Regions from separate parts of the Mesorhizobium sp. Ca11 genome, predicted to be linked through region 3. Evidence: riboswitches for the same ligand, from Rfam matches in the RefSeq annotation. Region 3 holds a riboswitch; each other region holds the start of a gene.

Region 1 (10,209 bases), on a different contig from region 3:
AGGCAGGCGGCCATGGCGATCTCTATGCCCATGTGCGGCTGATGCTGCCGGAGGGCGGCGATGCCGAACTCGAGGCCCTGATGCGCCGCAGAAAAGGGTGATTGAGGGAATTTTGTTCCTGTTGCAGTGTCTTTTGAGCGCTTGAAGGGGCTTTGTGCCTGTGCGATAGGCTCTCCACAAAGCAGATATTCTTGCGGAGAGCTTGCACATGGCGGGTGGACAGGGCCTGATGGCCGGTAAGCGGGGCCTGATCCTGGGCGTCGCCAACAATCGGTCGATCGCTTTCGGCATCGCCAAGGCTTGCGTCGATCACGGCGCCGAAATCGCTCTGACCTATCAGGGCGAGGCCTTCAGGAAGCGCGTCGAGCCGCTCGCGGCCGAACTCAACGCGCATGTCGCGGGCCATTGCGACGTCACCGACCCGGAAAGCCTCGACGCGGTCTTCGCCGACATCGCCAAGCACTGGGGCAAGCTCGACTTCCTCGTCCACGCCATCGCCTTTTCCGACAAGGACGAGCTCACCGGCCGCTATGTCGAGACGACGCGCGACAATTTCCTGCGCACCATGGACATCTCGGTGTTTTCCTTCACCACCATCGCCAAGCGCGCCGAGCCGCTGATGACCGATGGCGGCTCGCTTTTGACGCTGACCTATTACGGCGCGGAGAAGGTGATGCCGCATTACAATGTCATGGGCGTCGCCAAGGCGGCGCTGGAGGCCAGCGTGCGCTATCTCGCCGTCGACCTCGGCGCCAAGAAGATCCGCGTCAACGCAATCTCGGCCGGTCCGATCAAGACGCTGGCCGCCTCCGGCATCGGTGATTTCCGCTATATCCTGAAGTGGAACGAGTACAATTCGCCGCTGAAGCAGACGGTCACCCAGGAAGAGGTCGGCGATTCCGGCGTCTATTTCCTGTCGGACCTGTCGCGCGGCGTGACCGGCGAGGTCCATCATGTCGATTCCGGCTACCATGTCGTTGGCATGAAGGCGGTCGACGCGCCGGATATCTCGACCGTCAAGGACTGATCCTTACCTTCGCCTATCCTTCGTCCCAGGCCCTGGCCCGACCTTGGAAGACCTGATGTATCCGCTCGTCTACATCGCGCGTCACGGCCAGACCGAGTGGAATGCCGAGCGCCGCCTGCAGGGTCAGGCCGACACCGACCTCAATGCATTCGGTCGCAAGCAGGCGACGCGCAATGGAAAGCGACTGGCGGAGCTCGTCAGAAATCCTGCGGATTTCGACTTTGTCGCCAGCCCGATGCGGCGCACGCGTGAGACGATGGAGCTGATGCGCGAGGCTATGGGGCTCGATCCCTCCGGCTACCGCACCGATCCGCGCCTGGTTGAGCTAAGTTTTGGCGACTGGCAAGGCTTCACCTTCGCCGAACTGGAGAAGCGTGCCCCCGGTTCAACCGATGGCCGCCGCCACGCCAAATGGGATTTCCAGCCGCCCGGCAAGGGCGCGGAAAGCTACGAAATGCTGCTCGAGCGGATAAAGCCGTGGCTGGACGCGCTGCGCCGGCCGACGGTCTGCGTCACCCATGGCGGCGTCATGCGCTGCTTCTTCCGCTTGGTCACTGGCATTTCCAAGCAGGAGGCCGCCAGCCTCGATGTCCCGCAGGACCGCCTGCTCCGGCTGGAGGGCCGTAGCCTGGAGTGGCTTTGAAGGTTAGCATCGTCATTCTAGGGCGAAGCAGGAGCGAAGCTCCGTCGCGGAGACCCTAGAATCCATGCCATGACCTGGATCAAATGGTAAAAACGGCGCAGAACACAGGTCGTTCTGCACCGCTGCAACGCGTTGCCGTAACGGCATGGATTCCAGGGTCTGCGCGCGTCGCTGCGCTCCTTGCTTCGCCCTGGAATGACGAAACACGGACGCTCCAGCCTCTAACTCGAAAGATCAGTTCTGATCGCTGTCGGGCAACTGCATGTCCGTCACGACATTCTCGCCATTGGTCACGTCATAGGCGATGACGATGTCCATGCCGGGCTTCAGCGAGTCGATGTCGGTCTCGGCGTTGAGCTTGTAGGCCTTGCCGTCGTCGAGCGTCAGCGTCAGCGTGTCCTTGTCGACCTTCTTGATCAGGCCTTCGGTCTGGCCGGCGAACGCGGCGGCGGTGGAAATCAGCAACATGGCGCAGGCGGCGCCAATCAGGGTACGCATCGTCGTCCTCTTTAGGTCATTGCGCCGGCTTGTCAGCGGCGGGTCCTCAACGGCGGATGGGAAGAGAGCAGAAACCAACCGAATGTGTCAAAACTAAATCCGCCACATCACAGTTTGATGCACACCCGATCAGCGTTTGACCACTGTGGAAAACGCCAATAGAAGGCAGCCTTAACCGGGTTCCCTCGCCGGGGCAGGGCGTATCCTCATGTCGCACAACACATTCGGCCACCTCTTTCGAGTCACCACCTGGGGTGAAAGCCATGGCGCCGCGCTCGGCTGCGTTGTCGACGGCTGCCCGCCCGGCATCCACTTCAAGCGCGAGGACATCCAGGCCGAGCTCGACCGCCGCCGCCCCGGCCAGTCGCGCTTCGTTACCCAGCGCCGCGAGCCGGACGAGGTGAAGATCCTGTCCGGCTTCATCCTAGACGAGGACGGCGAGACGATGATCACCACCGGCACGCCGGTGTCGATGCTGATCGAGAATGTCGACCAGCGCTCCAAGGACTATGGCGAGATCGCCCGCCAGTATCGGCCGGGCCATGCCGACTACACCTACGACGTCAAATACGGCCTGCGCGATCACCGCGGCGGCGGCCGCTCCTCGGCGCGTGAGACGGCAGCGCGGGTCGCGGCGGGTGCGCTGGCGCGCAGGATAGTGCCCGGCATGGTGGTGCGCGGCGCGCTGGTCTCGATGGGCGAAAAGTCGATCGACCGCGCCAACTGGAACTGGAATTTCGTCGGCGACGCCGAGAACCCGTTCTTCACCCCGGATCCGGCCTCGGTCCCGGTCTTTACCGCCTATCTCGACGGCATCCGCAAGGCCGGCTCTTCGGTCGGCGCGGTGATCGAGATCGTCGCCGACGGCGTGCCGCCCGGCCTCGGCGCGCCGATCTATGCCAAGCTCGACCAGGATATCGCCTCCGGCCTGATGTCGATCAACGCCGTCAAGGGCGTCGAGATCGGCAATGGTTTCGAGGCGGCCCGCATCACCGGCGAACAGAACGCCGACGAGATGCGCATGGGCAATGACGGCAAGCCAGTGTTTCTGTCCAACAACGCCGGCGGCATACTGGGCGGCATCTCGACAGGACAGGCGATTGTGGCCCGTTTCGCCGTCAAGCCGACCTCCTCGATCCTGACCCCGCGCCAGTCGATCGACAAGGACGGCAAGGATGTCGAGGTGGTGACCAAGGGCCGCCACGACCCGTGCGTCGGCATCCGCGCCGTGCCGATCGGCGAGGCCATGGTTGCCTGCGCGATCGCCGATCATTATCTGCGGCACAGAGGACAGACAGGAAGGGAGTAGGGGAATAGGGCAGTGGGGCAGTAGGCCAACGCTTGCCCGGTGGCCAAAACTTTTTCCTTCCCCTATTCCCTTACTGCCCTATTCCCCTACTCCCTTGCGAGCGAAGCGAGCGCCGATGCCCTACGACCAGAAGAAGATCGTCGAAGCGATCCGTGCTTTCGAGCGCGGTGAGATCGTCGTCGTCATGGACGATGACGGGCGCGAGAACGAGGGCGACCTGATCGTCGCCGCCGTCCACTGCACGCCGGAGAAGATGGCCTTCATCGTCCGCAACACCTCCGGCATCGTCTGCACGCCGATGCTGCGCGAGGACGCGAGGCGGCTGAACCTCGCGCCGATGGTGGCGGACAATGATTCGGCGCACACCACCGCCTTCACGGTCAGCGTCGATTTCAAGCATGGCACGACAACAGGCATTTCCGCCGACGACCGCACGCTCACCGTGCGCAACCTTGCCAATGGCAATGTCGGCCCGTCGGATTTCGTGCGTCCCGGCCACATCTTCCCGCTGATCGCGCGCGAAGGCGGCGTCTTGATGCGCTCCGGCCATACGGAGGCCGCAGTCGATCTCTGCAAGCTGGCCGGCCTGCCGCCGGTCGGCGTCATTTCCGAGCTGGTCAATGACGACGGCACGGTCAAGCGCGGGCCGCAAGTGCAGGCCTTTGCCGAGGAACATGGGCTGAAGCAGGTCTCGGTCGCCGACCTCATCGCCTATCGCCAGCGCAAGGAGACGCTGGTCGAACGCGTCGCCTGCTCCGACATCGACACGCCCGGTGGCAAGGCGCAGGCCTTTACCTACACGCTGCCCTGGGATTCCATGCACCATCTCGCGGTCGTCTTCGGCGACATCCGCGATGGCGAGGAGGTGCCGGTACGGCTGCATTCGGAAGATGTCGTCACCGACGTCTTCGGCACCAGCCATCGGCTCGACGGCATCATGAAGGCCATGGGCGAGCGCAGGCGCGGCGTCATCGTCTATCTGCGTGAAGGCTCGGTCGGTGTCGCCCATCAGGAGCGTAAGCGGCCCGCGAGCGGCGAGCGCGAGGACCACGAAGAAGCCCGCCGCCGCGAGAACGAATGGCGCGAGATCGGCCTTGGCGCCCAGATTCTCAGGGACCTGGGCATCTCCTCGATCAACCTGATCGCCTCGCGCGAGCGCCACTATGTCGGTCTTGAAGGATTTGGCATCCATATCGCCAAAACGGAGATTCTGTAGTCCGTCGGAGGGTTGACGAACCGGAGGCCGTACGGCAGCCCGCCGGCCTTGCTGACGGACCGGAGTCTCCGTGACGGAGGCGATTGGCCGGAGCCTCCGGAACTTCGTCATCCACGGGCGAAGCAAGGAGCGAAGCGACGCGCGTAGACCCGAGGATCCATTCCGTGACTTCGAAGCGTTGCAACGGTGCAGAATTTTGCTTCGCTGCGCTCTACGATCCAGGTCGCGGAATGGATCCTCGGGTCTGCGCTCCGCTTCGCGTCGCTCCGCCCGTGGATGACGATGTCGCGGAGGCTCCGGCTAACCGCCAACGTCTGCGATGATGATCGGGCGGCCGAATAACCGTCACTCCGCCGGAACCACCGCCTCGCCCCTGTCCACATCGCAATCATCCGTCGCCAACCGGCATTGACCGGCGAGCACGGTGACGAGCGCGATGGCGCCGGCCGCGACCGAAACCCAAAACCCGTTCTGCGGACCGAAAGTGTCGGCCATCCAGCCGGCGGCGAAGGAACCCAGCGCCATGCCGATGCCGATGCCGGTCGTCACCCAGGTGACGCCTTCGGTGAGCATCGCCGGCGGCACGTGGCGCTCGATCAGGCCGAAGGCGGTGATGAAGGTCGGCGAGATCGCGACGCCGCTGACGAACACCGCCAGCGCCAGAGTCGGCACCGTGTCAACGAAGAGGAGCGGCAAGGTGGTGAGCGCGATCACGGTGACTGCAAGGGCCAATTGCCGCTGCAGCGGCACCTTGAGGCTGAGCGCGCCGACGATGATGCCCAGCACGAAGGATCCCAGTGCATAGACGCCGATGACGAGGCTCGCCGCCTCAGGCTGGCCAAGCTCCTTGGTGATCGCCACCGTCGTCACTTCCGTCGTGGCGAAGGTCGCGCCGACGAATATCAGTGCGAAGGTGATGATCTGCACCGGCCGCAGGCGGATCACCGAGCCGGCCGCGCCATGTTCGGCCGGGCGGACGGGCGGCTCGGACGAGCGCTGCAGCAGGAATGCCGCCGAGCCGAGCGCAAGCAGCAATGTGCTGACCACCATGCCGGCTTCCGGGAACAGCGCGGCGCTCAAGCCCACCGACAGCGAGGCGCCGGCGACATAGACCAGTTCGTCGGCGGCCGATTCGAAGGCGAACGCCGTGTTGAGCTCCGGCCGGTCGCGGAAGATCTCGGTCCAGCGCGCCCTGACCAGCGCCGGGATGCTGGGCATGGCGGCGGCAAGTAGCGCCGAGCTGAACAACGTCCAGATAGGCCAGTGCTGGTTGGCCGCGACGATCAATGTCGCGAAGGAAAGCACCGAGACGAGCGTCATGGGTGCTGCGATCGCCGTCTGGCCACGTCGGTCCACCAGCCGCGACCCTTGCGGCGACAGGAAAGCATTGACCAGCGCATAGGTCGCCGAGACGGCGCCGGCCAGCCAGTATTCGCCATGTGTCTGCGACAGCATCGCCACGATGCCGATCGGGGCCATGGCGATCGGCAAGCGCGCGATGAAAGCCGCCGCGGCGAAGCCTTTCGTGCCGGGAGCCCGAAAGATGTCCGAATAAGGGTTTCGCATGATCCTGCTCCTCGACAACGGTGCATACTAAAATTACATACGCTGCGTATGACTGTGAGATAGTTCATACGCCACGTATGTCAATTGGCATACGAGGCGTATGTGAGTAGGGCCAGAACCATGCACAGACCGCGCAAGGAGATGATCGCCGAGACGCGCGCCAAGCTGATCGCGGCCGCTCGCCATGCTTTCGGCACGATCGGCTATGCCGAGGCCTCGATGGACGATTTCACCGCGTCGGCCGGCCTCACGCGCGGCGCGCTCTACCATCATTTCGGCGACAAGAAGGGACTGCTGCAGGCGGTGATCGCCGAGATCGACGGCGAAATGGCTGTGCGGGTGAACGAGGTGGCTTCGAAAGCGCCCACCCGCTGGCAGCATTTCGTCGACGAATGCACCACCTATATCGAGATGGCGCTCGAGCCGGAAATCCAGCGCATCATGTTCCGCGACGGCCCGGCGGTGCTCGGCGACCCGGCGCAGTGGCCGAATGCCAGCGCCTGCACCGCCTCGATGACCAACCATCTGACCAGGCTGCAGGAAGAGGGCGAGGTCGTTCCGGAGCTTGATCCCGAGACGACCTCACGGCTGATCAATGGCGCCAGCAGCCAGGCCGCGCAGCGCATCGCCAATTCGACGGACCCCGAGGCGACCTCGAAAAAAGCGATCACGGCCTTCAAGCAGTTGCTCGAAGGCTTGCGAAAGAAGCCTTGACGGCACGCTCGGGTAATCAAGCCACCGGCTTATGCACCGGTTTCGGGCCGGCGCAACCCTGCCGCGATTGACAATCGCCGGGGCGAGCGCATCCTCCACCGCCAACTCTGAAGGTGAGGGGAGTCGGGGCCATGTGGGACTTCAGCATCGCCAGATCCGTGTCGATCATGATGCGGACATGGCCGTTCATCGTCTTTCGCATGATCGTCTATTTTGGCATCACGGTCGCCTACATCATGGCGACCGGTACGGGCGCCAGCGTCGGCTACGGCGTCGGCCACATCTCCACCGATCCCGACGGCCCGATGTCCTTCGCGCTGTGGGGTGGCGTGGTCGGCTTCAGCGTCATCTCGATCGCCGTCTACTGGATACGCGAATACATCCTCTATGTGTTGAAAGCGGGCCATATCGCCGTCATGGTGCATCTGATCGACGGCCAAGATGTCCCCGACGGCCAGGGCCAGATCGCCTACGCGAAGGAAGTGGTCACCCAGCGTTTTGCCGAGGCCAACATCCTTTTCGTCGTCGACCAGCTGGTCAAGGGCGCCATCCGAGCCATCACCGGCCTGATCGGCGGCATCGCCGCCTTCCTGCCCATTCCGGGCCTGAGCGGCATCGTCAGCTTCATCAACACGGTGATCCGCCTGTCGCTGACCTATGTCGACGAAATCATACTCGGCTACAACATCCGCATCAATTCGAGCTCGCCTTTCGAGACGGCAAGGCAAGGCATCGTGCTCTACGCGCAGAACGGCAAGCACATGGTCAAGAACGCCGTCTGGTTGGCGGCGATCATGTGGGGCGTGTCCTTCGTCATCTTCCTGTTGATGCTGGCGCCCGCGGCGGCCATTCTGTGGGTCATGCCGGGCCAGCTTGCCGGCTGGGCCTTCGTGCTGGCCATCGTCTTCGCCTGGGCCTTCAAGGCAGCCTTCATCGAGCCCTTCGCCATCGCCTCGCTGATGCAGGTCTATTTCGAAGCCATCGAAGGCCAGGCGCCCAATCCCGAATGGGACCGCCGGCTCGCCGAGACCTCGTCCAAATTCAGGGAACTGCGCGACAAGGCGCTGGGCTCTTTTGGCGGCGGCTCGCGCTGGGATACTCCGAGAGCCGCCTGATCATGGCTTTGATGGGCCGCAGAGCTTTGCGATGGCCGATTTAAGCGGCGCCTCGCCGGCGCCGCGAAACGTCTCGCTCATGACCAGTTCGGGCAGCGGCAGGCGCTTGCCCCAACCATGCGCCTCGAGGTCCGGCTTCGGCGCGAATTCCGAGACGCGGCCGACGCAGAGATAGGCGATCGGCGTGACATGCTCCGGGATCGCGAGAAGCCGCTTCAATGCCTCGGTTTCGATGATGCTCACCCAGCCGACGCCGACACCTTCGGCCCGCGCCGCCAGCCAGAAATTCTGCACCGCGCAGACGGTGCTGTAGAGATCCATCTCCGGATTGTGCCAGCGCCCGAGCGGCGAGTCCTTCGACCGTTGCCGGTCGCAGGTGATGCACAGATTGAGCGCGCTTTCGCAGATGCCTTCGAGCTTCAGTTTCCTGTAGAGCGCCTGCCGTTCCGCCTCGATCGCCGGCAGCTCCTGCTCGCGTGCGGCAAGGAACAGGTCGCGCACTTGTCTGCGCCGCTCGGCGTCGCGGATGACGATGAAATTCCACGGCTGCATATAGCCGACCGACGGGGCGTGATGCGCGGCGGTGATGAGCCGGGCCAGCACATTGTCATCGAGATCGTCGGGGACGAAATGGCTGCGCACATCGCGCCTGGTGAACATGGCCCGGTAGACCGCGTCGCGCGCCAATTGGTCAAAGTCGTCGCCGCTCGCGGCGATCGCTGCTGCCGTCATCGCTTTTCCCCTTGCGACAAGCAGTCCCCCGCCTGACCAAGCGGAAAACCATGTCTGCCGGGCCGGTCTTCTGGCTCGGGATCGTCCCGCATCCGGCGCCTTCCCGTCTTCGACAGTGGCGTGTGCCGGCGCGGTCCCCCTTACAGTGTTGGGCACGCCACGGAGTTCAACCGTGTTCCCGATTCTCCCGCGTCGCGGGCACCTGGCAGCGATGCGACCTTACAGCGAAGCTTGGGCCGCGCCAATGGCGTTAGCGACACGGCAAGACGCGATTTCCCCAGCCATTCGGCCTGCCAAACATGGTCATTCGGCCGCCAGGTCCCTAGATTAGGCGCCATGGCCACCCGTCTCTACACGCATCCGATCTTCCTCGAACACCTCACGCCGCCCGGTCACCCCGAGCGGCCCGACCGCCTGCGCGCCATCGAGCGCGTGCTCGACGACGAGGCTTTTTCGGCGCTCGACCGTGTCAAGGCGCCGGAAGGCGACGAGAAAACGATCCTCTATGCGCATCCGCAGGATTTCGTTGAGCGCGTGCGCGGGGCGATCCCTGAGAGCGGGATCGTGTCGATCGACGCCGATACCAGCGCCAGCCCGAAAAGCTGGCAGGCCGTGGTGACGGCGATCGGCGGTGCCAACGCGGCGGTGGACGACGTTTTCGAGGGCCGTGCGGCAAACGTCTTCGTCGCCGCGCGTCCGCCTGGACATCATGCCGAAAAGACCACGGCGATGGGCTTCTGCCTGTTCAACACGGCGGCGATCGCTGCCCGCTACGCGCAGAAGAAACACCAGGCCGAGCGTGTCGCCATCGTCGACTGGGACGTTCATCACGGCAATGGTACCCAGGACATCTTCTGGGACGACCCGTCGGTTCTCTACTGCTCGACGCACCAGATGCCGCTTTACCCAGGCACCGGCGCGAAGAGCGAGACCGGCGCCGGCAACATCGTCAACGCGCCGCTTGCGCCGCAGACCGGCAGCGACCTGTTCCGCGACGCATTCCTGTCGCGCGTGCTGCCGTCCATCGATGCGTTCGCGCCGGACCTGATCATCATTTCCGCCGGTTTCGACGCGCACCACCGCGATCCGCTGGCCGAGATCAACCTGACCGAGGACGATTTCGATTGGGCGACCGGCCAGTTGATGGAGCGCGCCGGGCGCCACAGCTCCAACAGGCTCGTCAGCCTGCTGGAAGGCGGCTACGATCTGCAGGGACTGGCATTTTCAGTCGCCGCCCATGTCGGGCGGCTGATGAAGGGATAGGGTATGGCATTGGAAGGCAATGAGGACGTCAAGGCGATGAGCTTCGAACAGGCGCTCGACGCGCTGGAGAAGATCGTCGATGATCTTGAGCGCGGCGACGTCCCGCTCGACCAGTCGATCAAGATC
Region 2 (10,209 bases), on a different contig from region 3:
TCATCCTGGCCAGCGCGCTGGTGGCCGGATACGAGGCGATCAATCGCCTGTTCAACCCGCAGCCGGTGCATTTCCTTGGCTGGTTGGCCGTCGCCGGCATCATCGGTTTCCTCGGCAATGAAGCGGTGGCGGTTTTTCGCATCCGCGTCGGTCGCCAGATCAACAGCGCGGCGCTGGTTGCCGACGGCTATCACGCCCGCACCGACGGCCTCACCAGCCTTGCCGTCGTTGCCGGCGCGGCCGGCGTCTGGCTCGGTCTTCCGCTCGCCGATCCAATCATCGGCCTGCTCATCACCGTCGCCATCTTCGGTATCGTCTGGCAATCGGCGCGCTCGGTGCTGACCCGCATGCTGGACGGCGTCGAGCCCGGCCTCGTTGACGAGATTCACCACGCCGCCGATCATGTCGCCGGGATCGAAAAGGTGGCCGACGTCAAGGCCCGTTGGCTCGGCCACAAGCTGCATGTCGATGTTACGATCGCGGTCAATGACGGCCTTTTGCTTGCCGCCGCGAACAACATCGCCGTATCGCTCAAAGCCGAGCTCTTCGCGCACATCCCGGCACTCGACGTCGCCACGGTGCGCTTTGCCGAGCTGGAGACGGAAGCCGGCCACCATCATGCGCCGGATCCGTTCCTTGTCGACGGCAAGCTAGCCAGCGGGCTGCTCGAAATCGTCGACACGCCGCAGGGCGAGCGCATGCGGCTGCGCCTGTCGCGTCACGCCGAGGGCCTGCGGGCGAACGTCGCTATTGAAAGGGCGGACGGTGCGGTCGAAAGCCTGCCGCTGTCTCCGGTCGGCGGCGACCATCATTATTTGCAGAGCCTGATCGGACCTGCCGAACCGCACGAATTCAGCGCCAGGCTGCAATTGGCGGCCGGTCCCGACACCGAAGATTTGCCCTTCGCCATGGCCGAACCGAAAGGTCACCATCATGAGCGCGCGCATGGATGATGTGACGACGAAGGCTTCGGAAAGGGCATGGCTGGTGGTGGGAATTCGATAAGCCGGATAAAAGACGATCATTGCCCGAGCTCAACGCGATCGGCCAGGCGACGCCGGAGGGAAAGCGGATGGCTGCTATTGTACTCTTTCACTCGGCGCTGGGCCTTCGGGCGGTGGAGCATCAAGCTGCTGAGCGCATGCGAAGCGCGGGGTACGATGTTGTGATGCCGGACCTCTACGCAGGGCTGACTGCGGCATCGGTCGACGACGGGCTTGACTTGATGAGCAATGTTGGGTGGGAAACCATCTGCGACCGCGCCAGGGTGGCGCTCCTCCAGACTTCTCCAAACGCAGTGCTCGCGGGCCATTCCATGGGAGCTGGCGTGATCAGTGCCGTTTGGTCAGAACGAGTCGCTGCCGCCGGCATTGTGCTGCTGCATGGCCTTGCTGATATTCCCAGCAATGTTCGCCGACACATCCCGGTCGCGGTCCACGTCGCCGACCCAGATGCCTTTGCTCAGCCAGAACAAGTTGCCGACTGGTCGGCGTCGGCGAAGCGCTGCCACGTCAGGGCAGAAATTTTCACCTATCCGGGGATCGGCCATTTCTACACCGATCAAGCGCTGCCGGATTACGATGCGTCCGCAGCCGAGCTGACATGGTTGCGCATTCAGGCTTTCCTGAAAACGATCGCACGCAAGACCGGGAGCGGTTCGGTGATTCCGTGAAACGCTGAACCGTTCTAAGCAGCGCCGGCTCGCGGAGCGGGTGAACGGAAAATCGAGCATGCGGCGGCGCCGAGCGCCGCCACCATGGCGAGGATCACCGCAAGGCTCGGCAAGTGGAAGAAGATGTCGCGCCATCTGGGCTCGACGACCGCGCCGGTGCTGAAGGCCTCGCCGCTGTACTGGCACAGGATCCACGACGCGCCGCTGCGCACCATCTCGGCATCGATGTCCGAGATCAGCGCCTTCGCGTTGCGTTCGGTAGAGGGCATCGTGGCCATATAGGTGAGCAGCGCCTTGGCGGCGGCGAGATAGGCGTGGCTGCATTCGTTGAACGGGCTTTCCTCGTCGCCGAGGCTGCCCGGCATCAAGCCCCAGAGGCAATAGGTGAATTGCAGATTGCCGTGATTGTAGAGCCGCCGGAAGGTCGGGTCGGTCGCGGTCTGGCGCTGGGCGAAGTCGAGGATCTTGCCGCGATAGCGCGCGATGACGGCCATCTGGCCGTGGGTCAGGCTGGGGATCTGGATGCCGGGAGGAGGCGGGGCCGAGGATCCGCCATGCGCCTGCGCGGATGTGGCGGCCAGAAATGCGAGCAGCGCCGCAACCGAGCAATTCCAGGAAAAGTGTGCGGCGGTTTTCCGTCCGGAATTGCGAGAAAACGAAAGACCAAAGTGGCTCTGCGGTCGTACCGACCGTTGAGCCGCTTTGTTCGCCAGGGCGCAGAACCGTGGCGGCCAACGCATCGGATTTCAGGCGTAGCGGCGTGCCGGGCTGCGCTGGTCGCGCACCGCGACCACGCGTTCGGCAACCGCGCCGAAGCCGAGCCCGACGACGGTCCACAGCACCAGCTGGATGCCGAGCGAGGCGACGCGGAATTGCCACAGCACGGTCGCCGAGAAGTTCTCCGGCACTTCGTTGATGTCGGGCAGCGCCGCCTTCACCAGCGCGAAGACGACGAGGAAGGCGAGGCCCGCGACGATCGAGGCGTTCCAGGCGCCGAGCCGGTTCCACAGCCGCTGCGCCAGGCCGACCGCCGCCACCATCGCCGCGATCGAGACGACAATCATGATGAAGAACAGCTCGGTGCGGTAGCCGATCGTTTCGGCATTGCCGACTGCGGGCGGGCTGGCCGGGTATTTGAGGCCGGGGACCACGATCACGGCCAGGAAGCCGAGTGCCGCGATCAGCGCCGAGGTGCCGCGCGGTCCGAGCGAGCCCAGCCGGCCATAGGCATAGGCGAAGACCAGCGAGAACAGCCCGCCAAGCGCAGCGCCATAGATCAGCACGCCGGTTGCCAGGCCGATGCCGGCTTGCGTGGCGCGGCTGACCATCTCGGGCTCCGGCGGCCCGCCGGCGGCGTGGGCCTGCTGTTCCTCGAAGGCGATCGCCTTGTCGACCTGCGGCTCGCCATAGACGCGGGCGAAGGCGAACGCCAGAATCCCGGCGACCAGCCCGACAAGCATGCCGCGCAGCAAAAGTTTTCCAACCATGTCACCAATCCCTCCAAGCAATTCCAGGAAAAGTGCGTAGCGGTTTTCCGTCCGGAATTGCGTTAAGCCAACCAAGCAATTCCGGGAAAAGTGCGTAGCGGTCTTCCGCCCGGAATTGCGTTAAGCCAACCAAGCAATTCCAGGAAAAGTGCGCAGCGGTTTTCCGTCCGGAATTGCGTTGGATCAGAATCGAAAGCGGGTTCAGCGATGCTGAACCGCTTTAGTGGCAGGGGAAGCCGAGCAGATGGCGGCCGTCATGCACGAATTCGTGCACATAGGTGCCGCGGATCAGCGAGGTCGCGCCTTCTTCCGCGCCGACGAAATAGATCGCCAGCATCAAAAGCAGCCCGCCGAGGATGGCCCAGGGCAGAAGCTCGCGGACCGGAATCGCAACCGGGCCGTAGCTGGGGGCGAAGGTGGTGTCGGACATATTGACCTCCCTTGGGATACTGCGTCCCGTTGATCGAGTGCTGCGGAATAAGGCCTGACTTTCGGCTGGTGCCGATCACAGTGGCGCGACCGTGCCGGACTCGCACCGGCTTCCAATCCCGTATAGCACTAAGACACTTGTCAGCACTTCGTTCGCCTGTCAACGACATGTAATGGCGGCACGGCTTCGTGAGGCCTGTTTTTCGCTGGGCCACGGAGTTTTTCATGCTTGTCCGCCTGACGATGATCGCAAGCGGAGCGACGGCCGGCATGCGCAAGGGCCGCTTTCCGAACGATGAGCCGCCGGAGCCGCGCGCCCTCGATCGCGCCGGCGCGCTGGCCGCTTCGCTGCGTCGCGCCGACCGTGTCTGGACAAGCCCGGCGCTGGCCGCGCGGCGGACGGCGGAGGCGCTCGGCCTTGATGCGACGGTCGAGCCGCTGCTTGCCGAGCAGGATTTCGCGCGCTGGGCCGGCAAAGGTTTCGAAGAGGTGCAGGCCGAGGATCCCGAAGGTATGGCGGCCTGGTTCGCCGGTACAGACGCGGCGCCCCATGGCGGTGAATCGCTCGCCGACGTCGCCCGGCGGGGCGCTGCGCTGATGGAGCGGCTGGCCGGCGAAAGCGGTCACACCGTCGCGGTGACGCATGCCATGCCGATCCGCGCCGCCATGGCGCATGTGCTCGGCGCACCGCTTTCCTCGGTCTGGAAGATCGACATCGAGCCGCTGTCGCTCACCGAGTTCCGCTGTGATGGCCGCCGCTGGGTGCTGCGCGCGAGCGGCGTCACTGTCGCCGGCTGAACGCCCATGCGTGAACGCTCCATCCGTGAACCCGGCCGGCATATCAAGCCGGCACACCACTGTTTCAGCAATCGCTAACGGAACGGAAACGCCTCGCTGCTATAGTGCGGCCCCGTGGCGAGGAGAGCCTTGCCTGAGGAGCCCGCCGGATATGGCCGATTATCCCGAGACCGAACGTCGTCTTCATGCGCGCGAATTCGTGCTCAAGGAAGCCACGATCATCGCCGCCGGCGTCAGGATCGGCTGCTCGGTCAGAAATCAGCACGAGCAGGGCGCGGAATTGCGCGTCGGTGCCAATGTGGAGATCCCGGACCGCTTTCTGCTCGAGGTCCCGGCCGACGATACGGCCTATCGCGCTTTGGTGCGGTGGCGGCGCAACGACCGCGTCGGCGTGGCGCTCTACAGCAACGCGCCGAAGGACTGATGCTCAAAGATAGCGGCGCACGCCCGCCCTGTAGGCGCGGTAGGGTTCGCCGAACTTGCGTTCCAGATAGGCCTCCTCGCGCAGCACCACGCCGTAATGCAGGATGGGGAAGCTCGCGATGGTCGCGATGACGGCCCACCAACTGTCAAAGAGCAGCCCGATCCCGAGAAGCAGTCCCATCAGGCCGACATAAAGCGGATTGCGGGTGAAGCCGAACGGGCCGCCGGTGATGATCGCGGTGGTCGGCAGCGTCGGGTTCACATTGGTGCCGCCGCGCAACATCGTCGAGCGTCCCCAGGCGATGATCGCAACCGCCAGTGCTGCCAGCACTATGCCGAGCACGATGGTCAGCGGGCGGCCGCCGATCGCCAGCGGCCACACATAGCGCAGGGCCAGCATCGCGATCAGCGCCACGAGAAAGAGCAGCGGCGGAAACACCGCCACGCCCGGATTGTCCGCTTTGTCATCCATAGCCATCTTCATCGACCAGGCGCCATTGCCGCCACTATGCACGGACGCGCATCGTCCAGCAATTCGTGACTTGATCCTGCCTAGGCGATGTGCAGCCCGGCATATCGGGAACACAGCCGTGGCGCGCGCGTTCACTGTCGCCGATCGACAGGGATTGTGCGGATGAGCAAGACAGCCGTTTGGGTGGCGCTGATCGCCATCGTTCTCGTGGGCCTCTATTTGTTGCAGGCTAACGGCATGATCAGATTCTGATCAGGGCGGCGCGTCACCGTTAGCGGGCTCAACAGCAGCGACTCCCTCCGCACCCGCTGGCTGCCTTCTGTTCTTCCAACCAGCGGTCGCGCGGCTTGCAGCTTGACGGCCGTGGCGACAGCTCGACCTCAACCGTCCCGCCAACAAGGCTCGGCTGGGCTGCCCGGTGCAATTCCATCGGGCGAACGCCGTCGCTGACCTCGAAGGTCAGCTTCGCCGCCTGATCGAGAGAGACATGGTCCGAAACCTTGCGGATGATCGCGGCGAATTTGCCGGCTGGCATATGGACCGGTCCGCCTTCGTCCACGTCCCACAGCTGGACGAATATCTCCGACCATGATTCCGGATTTGCTTCGCAATCCAGCGCCGCGAACTGTCCAGCCTTCACCTCGGTGACATGGTACCCTGGCTTTACCGGCCGCCCGCCGTAGCGGAAAACCAGCGGCTTGTCCTTGTAATCGGCCAGCGCCACCAGCAGTTCGCCGATGGTCAGGTCGGAGGGGTCCATAGGAGCGATGTTTTTCAGATTGTCAGAAGAGAGCATGTCGGCTATTCCTCATTTCAATATTTCAAGGATTGTTGAAACGTGGATGAACGTCAAGCCCTGACCGCCTTTGGCGCGCTGTCGCAGGAAACACGGCTGCGCCTGCTGCGGCTGCTGGTCGTTGCCGGCCCGGAAGGCATTGCCGCCGGCTCGCTCGCCGAGCAGGTCGAGGTCTCGCCGTCCAATGTCAGCTTCCACCTCAAGGAACTTGAGCGCGCCGGTCTCGTGACCGCGCGGCGCGATGCCCGCTCGATCGTCTACAGCGCCGAGTTCGACGCGCTGTCCGGATTGATCCGCTTCCTGATGGAGGACTGCTGCTCGGGCCGGCCGGAAATCTGCGCGTCGGCGCTTGCGGCATCTTGCTGCCAGCCGGGCGAGGAGAGCCGGCAATGACCGTAACGCCCGCTATCCGACTCCCATTGTCCAGTCCAGGGTCGACCGATGAACACTTTCGATCTGCCGCGCCGGTTTGCGGCTGAAGCCCTCGGCACCGGTCTGCTGGTGGCGACCGTCGTCGGTTCCGGCATCATGGCCGAGACGCTGACGCATGACACCGCGCTGGCGCTGCTTGGCAACACGCTAGCAACCGGCGCCATGCTGGTGGTGTTGATCACCGTGCTCGGGCCGATCTCCGGCGCGCATCTCAATCCGGCCGTTTCGCTGGTGTTTTGTCTCAACCGGTCGCTGCCTGCTCGCGATCTCCCTGCCTATCTGTTCGCGCAGGTCGTCGGTGGAATCGCCGGCACGATCGCCGCGCATCTCATGTTTGCCCTACCGGCGCTGGAGGTCGCGACGAAACTGCGTACCGGGCCGGCGCAATGGTTCTCGGAAGTGGTCGCGACATTCGGCCTTGTCGCCGTCATTCTCGCTGGCCTCCGCTTCGAGCGGCGGGCCGTGCCGTGGCTGGTCGGGCTCTATATCACGGCGGCCTATTGGTTTACCGCTTCGACGTCCTTCGCCAATCCGGCCGTCGCGCTCGCGCGTTCGCTCACCAACACTTTTTCCGGCATCAGGCCGCTCGATCTGCCCGGCTTCGTCGTCGCCGAATTGCTCGGCGCCCTGATCGCGCTCGCGTTGATGGGCTGGCTGCTGCGGCCCGCGGCCATTCCGCAACCCTTGAAAGCAGAGCCATGACGGTCACGATCTATCACAACCCCGACTGCGGCACCTCCCGCAACACGCTCGCCATGATCCGCGCCAGCGGCGAAGACCCTGTCGTGATCGAATACCTCAAGACGCCGCCGGGCCGCGAAAGGCTGCTCGAACTGATCGCCGCGATGGGGATTTCTGCGCGCGAGTTGTTGCGGGAGAAGGGCACGCCTTACGCCGAACTCGGCCTCGCCGATCCGAAATGGAGCGACGATGAGCTGATCGATTTCATGCTCGCCCATCCGATCCTTATCAACCGGCCCATCGTCGAGACGCCGAAAGGGACAAAACTGTGCAGGCCGTCGGAAGCGGTGCTGCCGCTGCTCGACAATCCGGTGCGGGAGTTCGTCAAGGAGGATGGCGAGAAGGTCGCCTATCCGCCAGGGCAAGCCTGATTGGAAGCCACCGCGCCCATCGCACACAACCGCCGCGTCCTCGTTACGGCTCTTGGCATCACGCAGATTCTCGCCTGGGGATCATCCTACTACCTGCCCGCGGTGCTTGCCGCGCCGATTGCTAGAGATACCGGTTGGTCGTTCGCCTCGGTCGTTGCCGGGCTATCCTGCGGGCTCCTGCTTGCCGGGCTGGTGTCCCCCGTCACCGGGCGGCTGATCCAGCGCCACGGTGGGCGGCCGGTGCTTGCCGCCAGCTCGTTGCTGCTGGCTGCTGCGCATTTGCTGTTGGCGACGGCGACCGACTATCCTCTTTATCTGGCTGCATGGCTGCTCATGGGCTTGGGCATGTCGAGCGGCCTCTACGATGCCGGCTTCGCCACACTCGGCCGCCTCTATGGACAGAGCGCGCGCGGCGCCATCACCAACCTGACGTTTTTCGGCGGCTTTGCCAGCACCATTTGCTGGCCGATCAGCGCCTTCCTTGTCGAGCATGGCGGCTGGCGCACCGCCTGCCTTGCCTATGCCGCGATCCATTTGGCAATCTGCTTGCCGCTCCATCTGTGGATAATACCGTCGCCTCCGGCCGCCGCGCCTGTGCCGGTCAAAGACAGGTCGAAAGAGGCATCGGCCACCGGCAGAGCGCGGGCGCGCTTCATTCTGCTGGCCTCCATTCAGACCTTGGCCGCACTGGTCGCGTCCATGCTCTCCGTCCATCTGCTGACGCTGCTGCAATTGCGCGGCGCGAGCCTGGCAGCCGCCGTCGGACTTGGCGCGCTGGTCGGCCCTTCACAAGTCGGCGCTAGGGTGGCGGAGCTGCTGATCGGCCGCAACCGGCACCATCCGATCTGGACGATGCTGACATCCGTAACGCTGCTTGCCGCCGGAATCTGGCTGCTGCTGACGAGCCAGACTTTTGTTGCTCTCGCCTTGATCCTTTATGGCGCGGGTAACGGCATCCATACGATCGCGCGCGGCGCGCTGCCGCTGGTGCTGTTCGACCCGCAGCAATACGCGGTGCTGATGGGCAAGCTCGCGACGCCCAGCCTTATCGTCCAGGCGGCGGCTCCGTCTGTTGGAGCGCTGCTTCTTGGCACGGGCGGCGCCAATCTTGTCCTGGCCACGCTGGCGCTCGCGGCAACGCTCAACGCGGGGCTGTGTATTTGCCTGCTTGCGAGCATGCGCCGCTGATCCTTGAAGCGGTTCATCGCCCCACGAAATCGCCGAGCTGTCCCGGGCTTTCTCGCCGCTCCAGAGGGAACCCGCCACACATTTTTGACGCGACGGCAATCCACGTGACGCTCGTCAGGCGATAAACGAATACCGCGCCGCGCAAAAAACCCGACCCGGCAATTCAGTCGCGATGCTCCGGCATCGCCTTGAGCTGATCCTTCGTCCAGCTGGTGACTGCATGCACGTCGCCGTCCTCGTCGCGCATGAAATCGAGCTGGCTGGCGGTGACGGCCACCGGCTTGGCGCCGATGCCGAGAAAGCCGCCGACATCGATGACGACTTGGCTGCCGTGCAGGTGGTCGACCGAGCCGATCTTCTCGTCATCCGGGCCGTAGATGGTGGCGCCTTCGAGGATGTCGGGCGTCAGCTCGGCGTTGGTCAGTCTTACGTGGCTGGTGTGGTCCATGGCGCATCTCCTGTGGTTGTACAGGGATGAACCTCTGATCGGGGCGAGGGTTCCGCCGACGGAGCGAAAAGCGAGCGCTGCTCAGCGAAGCGCTGCCCAGCCCGTCACGAGGACGAGGACAAGCGTGACCAGCGCTCCAGAGACATAGAGGATCGTCCTGACGCTGCCGCCCTTGGCGGCGTTGCCGCCGCGCAGGTAGATGATCATGTGGACGAAACGTAGCGCCAAGTGAACCCAGACGAGCACGGCGAGCGTCACCGACTCGACGCCAACCATCATCGCCAGCAACACGGGCACGACGAAGGGCGCGAGCGCCTCGACCGAGTTCATGTGGACGCGATCGATCCGGTAAAGAGAGTTGTCGTCGTCCGCCGGGATCACCGGCCCTGAAAGCTTGCCTGCAAAACCCTTGGACGAGCCTGAGTAGATCGCCAGCGCGACCGAAAGGAGGCAGAGCGCAAGCACGCCGAGGGTGCTCAACCAATAGGCCTCCATTGTATCCAGTGCTCCTCCGATCGCCACCATGCGGGCCATGCCCCCAGGGGGGTGCCGCTGTCAGGCCGCCCGGGCAAAAAGCGCCTGGAACCGCTGCAGGTAGAGCGGCCAGCCCTGATCGCCGTCGACTCCGCTGCGTACGCCTTCCCAGCCTTGGCCATGCCGTTCGATGTGGCGGTGCTCGATTTCGACCCGGGTCCGGTTTTCCGCCTCGGCCGTGAAGCGGACCTCCCACTCGCTCGTCCTGGCGAGGTCGGTTTCGATCTGCCAACGCGGGCTGATGTCCCAGCTCAGAAGCAGCCGGTCGGGCGGATCGTAGGCCAGCACGCGGGCGAAGCGGCACTCTGAGCCGTCGACCCCGCGGTCGTAGACGTGGCCGCCGACGCGCGGCTCGAAGATCGTTTCCGCGATCGGCACGGCAAGCAGATTGTGCTCGCGCGGCTTGAAGCTGCCGAAA
Region 3 (10,209 bases):
GTTCGACGAAGCCCCACAGCGGCGGCGTCAGCGCACCGACGTCCATGGCCTGCGTCGTCACATTCAAGATGTGCGACATGATGCGGCCCATCTCGGAATAGAGCACCCGGATCAGTTGGCCGCGCTTCGGCACCTCGATGCCGAGCAGGCGCTCGGCCGCGAGCGCGAAGGCATGCTCCTGGTTCATCGGCGCGCAATAGTCGAGCCGGTCGAGATAGGGCACGGCCTGCAGATAAGTCTTGGCCTCGATCAGCTTCTCGGTGCCGCGATGCAGCAGACCGATATGCGGATCGACGCGGTCGACCACCTCGCCGTCCAGCTCCAGCACCAGGCGCAAAACGCCATGCGCCGCAGGATGCTGCGGACCGAAGTTGATGTTGAAGTTGCGGACGGAGGTTTCAGCCATGGGTCGCCCTACTGCTTCGCCTTCTCATCCCCGGGAAGCACGTAATCCGTTCCTTCCCACGGGCTCAAGAAGTCGAAATTTCTGAATTCCTGCTTCAATTCCACCGGCTCGTAGATCACCCGCTTGGCCTCGTCGTCGTAGCGCACCTCGACGAAACCGGTCAGCGGGAAATCCTTGCGCAGCGGATGCCCCTCGAAACCATAGTCGGTGAGAATGCGGCGCAGGTCCGGATGGCCCGAGAACAGCACGCCGTAAAGGTCGTAGGTCTCGCGCTCGAACCAGTCGGCACCCGGATAGACGCCGGTCAGCGACGGCACCAGCGTCTCCTCGTCGGCCTGGACCTTGAGCCTGATGCGGACATTCTGCTTCGGCGACAATAGGTGATAGACGACGTCGAAGCGCCTGGCGCGCGACGGGTAGTCCGCTCCGCAGACATCGATGATCGAGATGAACTGGCAGCGCGGATCGTCGCGCAGGAAGGTCGCGACCTCGATCAGGTTGCCCGGTTCAACCGAAACCGTGAGCTCACCATAGGCAAGCACGGCTTCGCCGATGCGGCCGGAGAGCTTCTCGCCGAGATAGGTGGAGAGTTCGTTCAACGCCAGGGTCATCGGCTCACCGTTCGATCGTGCCGGTGCGGCGGATCTTCTTCTGCAGAAGGAGAATGCCGTAGAGCAGCGCCTCCGCGCTCGGCGGGCAGCCGGGCACATAAATGTCGACCGGCACGACGCGGTCGCAGCCGCGCACCACCGAATAGGAATAGTGGTAGTAGCCGCCGCCATTGGCGCAGGAGCCCATCGAGATGACGTAGCGCGGCTCCGGCATCTGGTCGTAGACCTTGCGCAGCGCCGGCGCCATCTTGTTGGTCAGCGTGCCGGCGACGATCATAATGTCGGACTGGCGCGGCGACGCGCGCGGCGCGACGCCGAAACGCTCCGAGTCATAGCGCGGCATCGAGGTGTGGATCATCTCGACCGCGCAGCAGGCGAGGCCGAAGGTCATGAACATCAGCGAGCCGCTGCGCGCCCAGGTGATCAGCGCCTCGGTCGAGGTGACGAGAAAACCCTTGTCGGCCAGCTCATTGTTGATTTCGAGGAAGAAGGGATCGTCCTCCCCCACCGGCCTGCCGGTGTTGGGGTCGATGATGCCCTTGGACTTCGGCGCGACGAGGGTGCCTGAACTGTCGTTCAATCCCATTCCAGCGCTCCTTTTTTCCATTCATAGGCAAAGCCGATGGTCAACACCGCCAGGAACACCATCATCGACCAGAAGCCGAGCATGCCAAGCTTCGAGAAGGACACCGCCCACGGGAACAGGAAGGCGACCTCGAGATCGAAGATGATGAACAGGATCGACACCAGGTAGAAGCGGATGTCGAACTTCATGCGGGCGTCGTCGAACGAGTTGAACCCGCATTCATAGGCGGAAAGCTTTTCCGGGTCGGGATTGCGGTAGGCCACAAGGAACGGAGCGATGATGAGCGCCAGACCGACGATCATCGCCACGGCGATGAACAGCACGATAGGCAGGTACGAACTTAGGAGTGCGCTCATGCGGCGACTTTCCTTCGGCGGGGGCAGTTCATTTTGATTACAGCAACGAACTCTAATGCGGAAGCGTGACAGATTAACCGCTGAACCGTTTTAAGGGGCCCATGCTGCAACGCGGCGAGGGTTAGCGCAGCGGTTTCGGTGACGCAAGTCAAACGTTGTTCAAATCGCGGCTCTGGACGCCTTATCGGAAGAAACTGGTCCGATCCGCTCCTGTTTGATTTCCTTCAGTTTTTACTCCAGTTTTCTCTCCTGACATATCTACCGCCATTTGCCTGCTAGCATGACAGGAATCACCGGCTAAAAATCCAACGGACGATCGGGGCAAGGACACCTGATGAAGGACAAGATTTCGCTGGCCATGGCGAGGCGCGTCGCGCTCGGCGCGCAAGGGTTCAACGACCCTAGGCCCAGTGGTGTTCCGGATCGCCGCCACCTTGCGCGGGTACTTTCGCGAACCGGCCTTCTGCAGATCGATTCCGTGAGCGCGGTGGTGCGCGCGCATTACATGCCGCTCTATTCGCGCCTCGGCCCCTACCCGCTTACGCTGCTCGACAATGCCGCGGTCACCCGCAAGCGCGCCGTTTTCGAATACTGGGCGCATGAGGCATCGTTCCTGCCCGTCGAGACCTATCCTTTGATGCGCTGGCGCATGCAGCGCGCCGAGCAGGGCGACGAGATGTATCTCGGCCTGGCGAAATGGGGTCGTGAACGCAAGGAAATGATCGACGAGATATATAGAGAGGTCGCCGATCGCGGTCCGATCGCCGCGTCCGACATCGAAGGCCACAAGGGCAATGGCGGCTGGTGGGGCTGGAGCGAGGCCAAGCACGCTTTCGAATGGCTGTTCTGGGCCGGGCGCATCACCACGGCCTACCGCCGCGGCTTCGAACGCTATTACGACCTGCCCGAGCGCGTTTTGCCGCAGGCGGTGCTCGACCTTCCCATTCCCTCGGTCGAGGACGCGCATCGCGAGTTGCTGCGCATTTCCGCCCGCGCCCATGGCATCGCCACCTATGGCGACCTGCGCGACTATTTTCGTCTCGCGCCGGGCGACACGAAGGATCGCATCGAGGAACTGGTCGAAGCCGGCGAATTGCTGCCGGTGAAGGTCGAAGGTTGGGACAAGACCGCCTATCTCCACAAGGACGCCCGTTTCCCGCGCCGGATAGAAGCGCGCGCCCTGCTCGCCCCTTTCGATCCCGTCGTCTTCGAACGCACCAGGACGGAGAAACTCTTCGATTTCCGCTACCGCATCGAGATCTACACGCCGGCCGAGAAACGCCAATATGGCTACTACGTGCTGCCCTTCCTGCTCGGCGACCGGATCGTCGCCCGCGTCGATCTGAAAGCTGACCGCCCGGCCAGCATCTTGCGCGTCCACGCCGCCTACGCCGAGGCCGGCGCCCCGCCCGAAACGGCCGCCCAGCTCTTCGACGAGTTGAAGCAGATGCAGGGCTGGCTCGGCCTGGAGGCGATCGAAGTGACGCCGGCCGGCGACCTCGGGCCGGCGCTGGCCGACATCGCGGTGTCGTAGCTGCGCGTTGACAGGGAGAGTGAACAAAAATAGAACATCCCAACTGTGGTTAGGATCGGTTGCGATGGTTTTCAGGCGCTCGATATGTCTGGTCTTGGCCTACCTGACCTTAGCGTCGCCATCATATGCGACAGGTGCTTACCGAGAGGAATGGGTAGAGGTCACGCGTCCAGTCATTTTCTGTGGCGGCCACATTGCACCCGGTATGCAGCCAAAAGAAGTGACGGCGCTTCTTCTGCGGTGGTTGGAGTTTGGAACGATCGACAAGCAGATCGCAGGCGCCTGTGGCTTATTGCCGGTAGGGCAGCGCTATATAATAGTTCATGAGCCGAAGTTCGACGCCAATCGCTTCGTCTTGATGTGGGAACCGGTTTGCCAGCACGGCTGTTCGTTAAGTATGGCGCCCGTGGCCTCACCGCCTCGCAAACTTGTGGGTCCATACCTCAAACCCATAAAGCCGCCAAAAGGCTGGTACTAAGCCAGTCGTTGACTCCAGCCCCCTGAACCCTCTAAATCCTGACCCAGACGGTCTTCTCCCGGCAAAGGGAGGAGCCAAGAGGGAATGCGGTGCGGGCCAACACCCAAATCCGCGGCTGTCCCCGCAACTGTAAGCGACGAGCCTCTGCCGAAAACCACTGGGATGTTCCCGGGAAGGCGGCATTCAGGGTGACGACCCGCGAGCCAGGAGACCTGCCGTCTGAGACTTTAAGTATCCGAATGCCCGGCGGGTTTTCCGGGCAAGGAGCATGGTTTTGGATCGCAACGGCAGTTTCCCGGCAAACAGTGCGGACATTCCGTCCGAGCCCGATGCTTTGGCTGGCGTCACCGTCATCGTCTGCTCATCCTGCCGCGACGAGACCGGGTCGGATGCGCATCCGCGCGCCGGCGCGCTGCTTGCCGAAGACACGCGTCGGGCTGCTTGCGGCGAAAAGATCGACATCCGTACCGTCGAATGCCTCGGCAACTGCAAGCGCCGGCTAAGCGCCGCGCTGCTGCGCGACGGCTGCTGGAGCTACGTCTTCGGCGATCTGAACACGACCAGCGGCGCCGATCTCGTCGCCGGCGCAAAGCTCTTCGCCACCTCGACCGATGGCCTCATCCCCTGGCGCGGCCGGCCCGATTCTCTCAAGCGCGGCCTGGTTGCCCGCATCCCTCCCCTCGACATGCTGAAGGACCGACCATGAACGCATCCGTTTCCCGCGTGCCCTGCACCGTCGTCACCGGCTTTCTCGGCGCCGGCAAGACGACGCTGATCCGCAACCTGCTCGAAAACGCCAAGGGCAAGCGGCTGGCGATCATCGTCAACGAGTTCGGCGATGTCGGCATCGATGGCGAGATCCTGAAGGGCTGCGGCGTCGACACCTGCCCGGAGGAAAACATCGTCGAGCTCGCCAATGGCTGCATCTGCTGCACCGTCGCCGACGATTTCGTGCCGGCGCTCGACCAGATCCTGTCCCGCACGCCGAAGGTCGACCACATCCTGATCGAGACCTCCGGTCTCGCTCTGCCGAAGCCCTTGGTGCAAGCCTTCCAGTGGCCGACCGTGAAGAGCCGCGTCACCGTCGACGGCGTCATCGCCGTGGTCGACGGCCCGGCGCTGGCCGACGGCCGCGTCGCTTCCGACATGGACGCGCTGAAGGCGCAGCGTGCCGCGGACGATTCGCTCGACCATGACGATCCGGTCGAGGAGGTGTTCGAGGACCAGATCGCCTGCGCCGACCTGATCATCCTGTCGAAGAGCGATTTGATGGATGCGGCGGGCTCTGAGCGCGCCAACGCCGTCATCGGCGAGCATGTGGCGCGCGCCGTGAAAGTCGTGCCGACGTCGCAGGGCAAGGTCGATCCCTCGGTGCTGCTCGGCCTCGGTCTCGCCGTCGAGGACGACATCGAGAACCGCAAGACCCATCACGACGACGAGCTCGACCACGAGCACGACGATTTCGATTCCTTCGTCATCGACATCCCGTCGATCGCCAATCCCGACGAGCTGGCCAAGCGCGTCGCCCTTGCCGCCGAGCAGGAAAACGTGCTGCGCGTCAAAGGCTTCGTCGAGGTCGGCGGCAAGCCGATGCGGCTCCTGCTGCAGGCCGTCGGCCCGCGCGTCAACCACTATTACGACCGCGCCTGGACGGCTGAGGACGACCGCCGCTCGCGGCTCGTTGTCATCGGCCTCAAGGGGCTGAACCGCCCGGCGATCGAGCGTATCCTCGCCGGCTGAGGCAATCCGGACCGCGATGCACATCCTCGCCACCACATCCGCATCGCTCGACGATCTCGCCGAGCCGATCGACCTCAGGCAGACGCCTGCGGATGTGGTGGCGCTGTCCTTCACCGACAGCGACCTCGCCGGCCTGGCCACCGCCTGGAAGGCGGATGCGGCGCGGCTGCCCTCAATGCGGCTTGCGGCGCTGCGTGACCTTCGCCACCCGATGTCGGTGGACCTGTGGATCGACAGCGTCGCCCGCCACGCCAGGGTCATCCTCGTCCGCATCCTCGGCGGCTATGACTGGTGGCGCTATGGCTGTGACCAGCTCGCCGCAGTGGCGCGCGAACGCGGCATCAAGCTGGCATTGCTGCCCGGCGAAAGCCATGACGAGGACCTGCGGCTGGTCGAAGGCTCGACCCTGCCGCGCGCCGAGCTCAACGCCCTGCTCGGCTATTTCCGCGAAGGCGGCCCGGCCAATATGCGCGCGCTGGTGCAAAGGCTGGCAAGGCTCGCCGGGTCGGATGCGGCCGTGGCCGAACCGGTCAGCGTGCCGAAGGCGGGATATTATCAGCCGGGAGTTGGTGTCGTCGAGAAGCCGAACCTTTTAAAGGCGGAACTCGACGCCTACAATTTCGCCGTCATCCCCATCCTCTTCTACCGCTCGATGCTGCTTGCCGCCGACGTGGCACCGATCGACGTTCTCGTGGAGGCGTTGAAGCTGCAAGGGCTCACCCCCGTGCCGATCTTCGTGTCCAGCCTCAAAGACGCGGCATCCCTGGCCTTCGTCGAAACCGCCCTCACCTCCCTGAACCCCGCCGCCATCGTCACCGCCACCGCCTTCGCCTCCGGCGCGGAACCCGGCGCCGAAACCCTGTTCGACCGCGCGGGCGTACCGGTGTTCCAGGTCATCGTCGCCACCACCAGGCGCGAGGTCTGGGAAAAGAACCAGCGCGGCCTGGCGCCTGCCGACCTTGCCATGCATGTCGTCCTGCCCGAGCTCGACGGCCGCATCCTGGCCGGCGCCATCTCCTTCAAGGGCGAGGTCGAGACCGATCCGGCGCTGGCCTTCCGAGCCTTCGCCAACCGGCCCGAGGCGGACCGCGTGGCGCAAGTTGCCAAGCGGATCGCGGCGTTCATCCGCCTGCAGCGGATGGAGCGGGCCGAGCGCAAGCTGGCGATCCTGATCCCGGATTATCCGAGCGCGCCAGGGCGAACCGGTTACGCCGTTGGGCTTGATGTGCCGTCGAGCGTGCTCGTCATGCTGCAGGACCTGAAGGAACAAGGCTACGCGGTTGAAGGGATTCCGCAATCGCCGCGCGCGTTGCTGGATGCGCTGGAGGTAGGTGGGCACGGCCTTACGTTGACGGATTACGTTGCCTTTTCAGCGGAACTGCCGAGGGAAGCGCGAGCTTCAGTTGAGGCGACATGGGGCAAGGCAAAGGGGATAGGTTCGCGCGAGGCACCCCCCTCTGTCCTGCCGGACATCTCCCCCGCAGGGGGGGAGATTGATCTGTCGCCACCGCTTTCGCCAATTGTCGGAGTTGCAAGAATGGCGCCTTCGGCGGAACTGCCGATCTCCCCCCTTGCGGGGGAGATGTCCGGCAGGACAGAGGGGGGTGTTCAAGCGCCGATCTCGGCAACCTTCCCCTTCCGCGCCGCGACCTTCGGCAACGTCACCGTGGCGCTGGCCCCCGACCGCGGCCGCTCGGCCGACCGCCGCGCCCACTATCACGACCCGACGCTGCCCCCGCGCCACGAGCTGATCGCCTTCGGCCTGTGGCTGCAAAAATCGCTCGGCGTGCATGCCATCATCCATGTCGGCGCGCATGGCACGCTCGAATGGCTGCCGGGCAAGACGGTGGCCCTCTCCGGAACCTGCTTCCCGGAGATCGTCACCGGATCGCTGCCGGTCATCTATCCATTCATCGTCTCCAATCCGGGCGAGGCGGCGCAGGCCAAGCGCCGCATTTCGGCCGTCACCCTCGGCCATCTGCCGCCGCCGCTGAGCGGCGCCGGCCTAGACGAGGCGCAACAGAAACTCGAGCGGTTGGTCGACGAATACGCGCAGGCCGACGGCCTCGACCGCCGCCGCCGTGACCAACTTGCAAAGCTGATCGTCGAGACCGCGCAGAAGACTGGCCTCGCTTCTGAAGCGGGCGTGGCCAAGGCTGATCAACCCGACGAAGCGCTGCGCCGCATCGACGCCTGGCTCTGCGACCTCAAGGATTTCGCCGTCAAGGACGGGCTGCATGTCTATGGCCGCGCGCCGGAAGACGAAGCCGACCCGCTGCGCCGGCAAAGCGCGGCGGCCGAAAAATCCAACCTGCTCGCCGCGCTCGATGGCCGCCACATCAAGGCCGGCCCTGCCGGCGCCCCGGCGCGCGGTCGCTCCGATGTGCTCCCCACCGGCCGCAACCTGTTCACCTCCGATCCGCGCACCATGCCGACGCCAACCGCCTATGACCTCGGCCAGGCGGCGGCAGAGGAAGTGGTGCGCAGCTATATGCAAAGCCATGGCGACTGGCCGCGCTCGCTGGTCATCGACCTCTGGGGTTCCGCCTCGTTGCGCACCGGCGGCGAGGAGATCGCGCAAGGTCTGGCGCTGATGGGCTGCCGGCCGCAATGGGATGCCGCCACCGGCCGCGTCACCGGCATCGAGGTGCTGCCGCCGGCCACGCTCGGCCGCCCGCGCGTCGACGTCACCTGGCGCATCTCCGGCCTGTTCCGCGACATGTTCCCGACCCAGATCGCGTTGATCGACGCCGCTGCCAATGCCGTCGCCAGCCGCGACGAGGACGATACCGAGAACCCGCTCGCCGCAGCGACGCGCGCTCAGGGGAAGATCAGCCCGCGCATTTTCGGCACCTCACCGGGAACTTATGGCGCCGGCGTCGAGGACTTGCTGTCGCGCGGCGAATGGGGCGCGCGCGAAGAGATCGGCCGTGCCTATCTCGACGCCACCTCGCACGCCTATGGCGGCGCCGAAGGCGAAGCGATCTCGGCGCCCGGCGCTTTCGAAGGCCGGATCGCCGAAGCTGATCTCCTCGTCCACACCGGCGACGATCCGGGCCGCGACATCCTTGAAGGCTCGGCCGACGTCGCCTTCATCGGCGGCTTTTCGGCCGCCCTTGCAGCACTTGGCAGGAATGCCGACGTCATCGTGCTTGACACGACTGATCCGAAGAAGCCGAAGCCGCGTTCGGTCGGCGAAGCGGTATCGCGCGTGGTTCGCGCCCGCGCGGTCAACCCGCGCTTCATCGCCGGCCAGATGCGCCACGGCCCGCGCGGCGCCTCTGAATTCGCCGAGACGGTCGACCGTCTGGTCGGCTTCGCGGAGACTACCCATGCCATTTCGGGCGCGCTGATCGAGGCCGTTCACGACGCCTATGTTGGCGATCCGGACGTCCGTGCCTTCCTGCTGCGCGAGAATCCGGCGGCTGCCAAGGTCATCGCCGAACGGTTCCTCGCCGCCCGTCGGCGCGGCCTGTGGCACCCGCTGCGCAACTCCATCGACGACGACCTCGCGGCCTTGATTGCCGAGGCCCAGGCAGGTGGAGTGGCGGCATGAACGCGTTTTCGCGCCGTGGCGCTTGCCCTGCTCTAAGCGCGCCGATGCAGACCGGCGACGGGCTGCTGGTGCGGCTCAACCCAGTCGCTGGAGGAATTTCGCCCAAGTCGCTGATCGGACTCGGCGAATCCGCCTTGCGCCACGGCAACGGCATCATGGAGGTGACGGCGCGCGGCAGCCTGCAGATCCGCGGACTGACGGCCGAAAGCGCCCGGTTGCTGGCGGACGAAGTGGATGCGCTGGGCATCGCGGTGCGCACCGGAGTGCCGGTCGAGACGGGGCCGCTGGCGGGGATCGATCCGGAAGAGATCGCCGATCCGCGCCCGCTGGCTGAGCAGATCAGGGCGGCGATCGGGGAAGCCGGGCTGACGGCAAGGCTGGGGCCGAAGGTGTCCGTGGTTTTCGATGGCGGCGGACAGCTTACGATGGATGCCGTGACGGCCGATGTAAGGCTGAAGGCGGTGCAGGCTGTGGCGGGCATCTGGTGGAGCGTGTCGATTGCCGGCGACGGGCGGAGTGCGAAGCCGCTCGCGACGGTCGATGCTGATGGCGCGCGCGACATTGCAGTCGCGGCTCTTCGGATGGTCGCCGAAAAAGATCGCGAGGCGCATACCCGGGATCTTTCGGAGAGACAGTTGGCTTCTCTCGCAGGCTGGCATTCCTTCGCGCCCCCCTCTGTCCTGCCGGACATCTCCCCCACAAGGGGGGAGATTGGCGGTTCCCGCACCGGCTCTCCACTTTCAGCGTTGGAGATTGGCGAAAGCCGCGGTGACAAGGCAATCTCCCCCCTTGAGGGGGAGATGTCCGGCAGGACAGAGAGGGGGGCGCAGGAACGCCAGCCCGCGAGAAGCCCCATTGGCCTATTCAATCTAGGCAACAACACCGCCCTAGGCATCGCCCTGCCCTACGGCAGCATGCCGGCGCAAAACCTCATCGATCTCG

The links. A riboswitch is a leader RNA that binds a small molecule or an ion and turns the genes downstream of it on or off. The one in region 3 is predicted to bind cobalamin.
Region 1: linked by a shared signal. The riboswitch ahead of bluB (5,6-dimethylbenzimidazole synthase) and the one ahead of LB538_RS02495 (DUF1636 family protein) in region 3 are both predicted to bind cobalamin.
Region 2: linked by a shared signal. The riboswitch ahead of LB538_RS17060 (CbtB domain-containing protein) and the one ahead of LB538_RS02495 (DUF1636 family protein) in region 3 are both predicted to bind cobalamin.

Annotation. Positions count from the first base shown of each region.
Region 1 is NZ_JAIUHU010000002.1:321,778-331,986, forward strand. Features, by position in the region: gene LB538_RS05270 (DnaJ C-terminal domain-containing protein) at 1-101, shown strand, start outside; gene fabI (enoyl-ACP reductase FabI) at 209-1,027, shown strand; gene LB538_RS05280 (histidine phosphatase family protein) at 1,083-1,670, shown strand; gene LB538_RS05285 (DUF1344 domain-containing protein) at 1,905-2,168, opposite strand; gene aroC (chorismate synthase) at 2,377-3,477, shown strand; gene ribB (3,4-dihydroxy-2-butanone-4-phosphate synthase) at 3,593-4,693, shown strand; gene LB538_RS05300 (MFS transporter) at 5,039-6,259, opposite strand; gene LB538_RS05305 (TetR/AcrR family transcriptional regulator) at 6,380-6,973, shown strand; gene LB538_RS05310 (hypothetical protein) at 7,105-8,088, shown strand; gene bluB (5,6-dimethylbenzimidazole synthase) at 8,089-8,820, opposite strand; cobalamin riboswitch at 8,863-9,041, opposite strand; gene LB538_RS05320 (histone deacetylase family protein) at 9,157-10,083, shown strand; gene LB538_RS05325 (exodeoxyribonuclease VII small subunit) at 10,087-10,209, shown strand, end outside.
Region 2 is NZ_JAIUHU010000008.1:264,075-274,283, forward strand. Features, by position in the region: gene LB538_RS17040 (cation diffusion facilitator family transporter) at 1-953, shown strand, start outside; gene LB538_RS17045 (dienelactone hydrolase family protein) at 1,025-1,672, shown strand; gene LB538_RS17050 (hypothetical protein) at 1,687-2,166, opposite strand; gene LB538_RS17055 (CbtA family protein) at 2,419-3,159, opposite strand; gene LB538_RS17060 (CbtB domain-containing protein) at 3,380-3,589, opposite strand; adenosylcobalamin (AdoCbl) riboswitch at 3,581-3,732, opposite strand; gene LB538_RS17065 (histidine phosphatase family protein) at 3,814-4,386, shown strand; gene LB538_RS17070 (PilZ domain-containing protein) at 4,538-4,810, shown strand; gene LB538_RS17075 (methyltransferase family protein) at 4,814-5,281, opposite strand; gene LB538_RS17080 (DUF6428 family protein) at 5,562-6,077, opposite strand; gene LB538_RS17085 (ArsR/SmtB family transcription factor) at 6,120-6,470, shown strand; gene LB538_RS17090 (MIP/aquaporin family protein) at 6,519-7,211, shown strand; gene arsC (arsenate reductase (glutaredoxin)) at 7,208-7,621, shown strand; gene LB538_RS17100 (MFS transporter) at 7,622-8,809, shown strand; gene LB538_RS17105 (hypothetical protein) at 8,973-9,257, opposite strand; gene LB538_RS17110 (MAPEG family protein) at 9,339-9,737, opposite strand; gene LB538_RS17115 (SRPBCC family protein) at 9,813-10,209, opposite strand, start outside.
Region 3 is NZ_JAIUHU010000001.1:510,780-520,988, forward strand. Features, by position in the region: gene LB538_RS02470 (NADH-quinone oxidoreductase subunit D) at 1-406, opposite strand, end outside; gene LB538_RS02475 (NADH-quinone oxidoreductase subunit C) at 415-1,017, opposite strand; gene LB538_RS02480 (NuoB/complex I 20 kDa subunit family protein) at 1,022-1,603, opposite strand; gene LB538_RS02485 (NADH-quinone oxidoreductase subunit A) at 1,594-1,959, opposite strand; gene LB538_RS02490 (winged helix-turn-helix domain-containing protein) at 2,294-3,493, shown strand; cobalamin riboswitch at 4,003-4,206, shown strand; gene LB538_RS02495 (DUF1636 family protein) at 4,246-4,677, shown strand; gene cobW (cobalamin biosynthesis protein CobW) at 4,674-5,711, shown strand; gene LB538_RS02505 (cobaltochelatase subunit CobN) at 5,728-9,267, shown strand; gene cobG (precorrin-3B synthase) at 9,264-10,209, shown strand, end outside.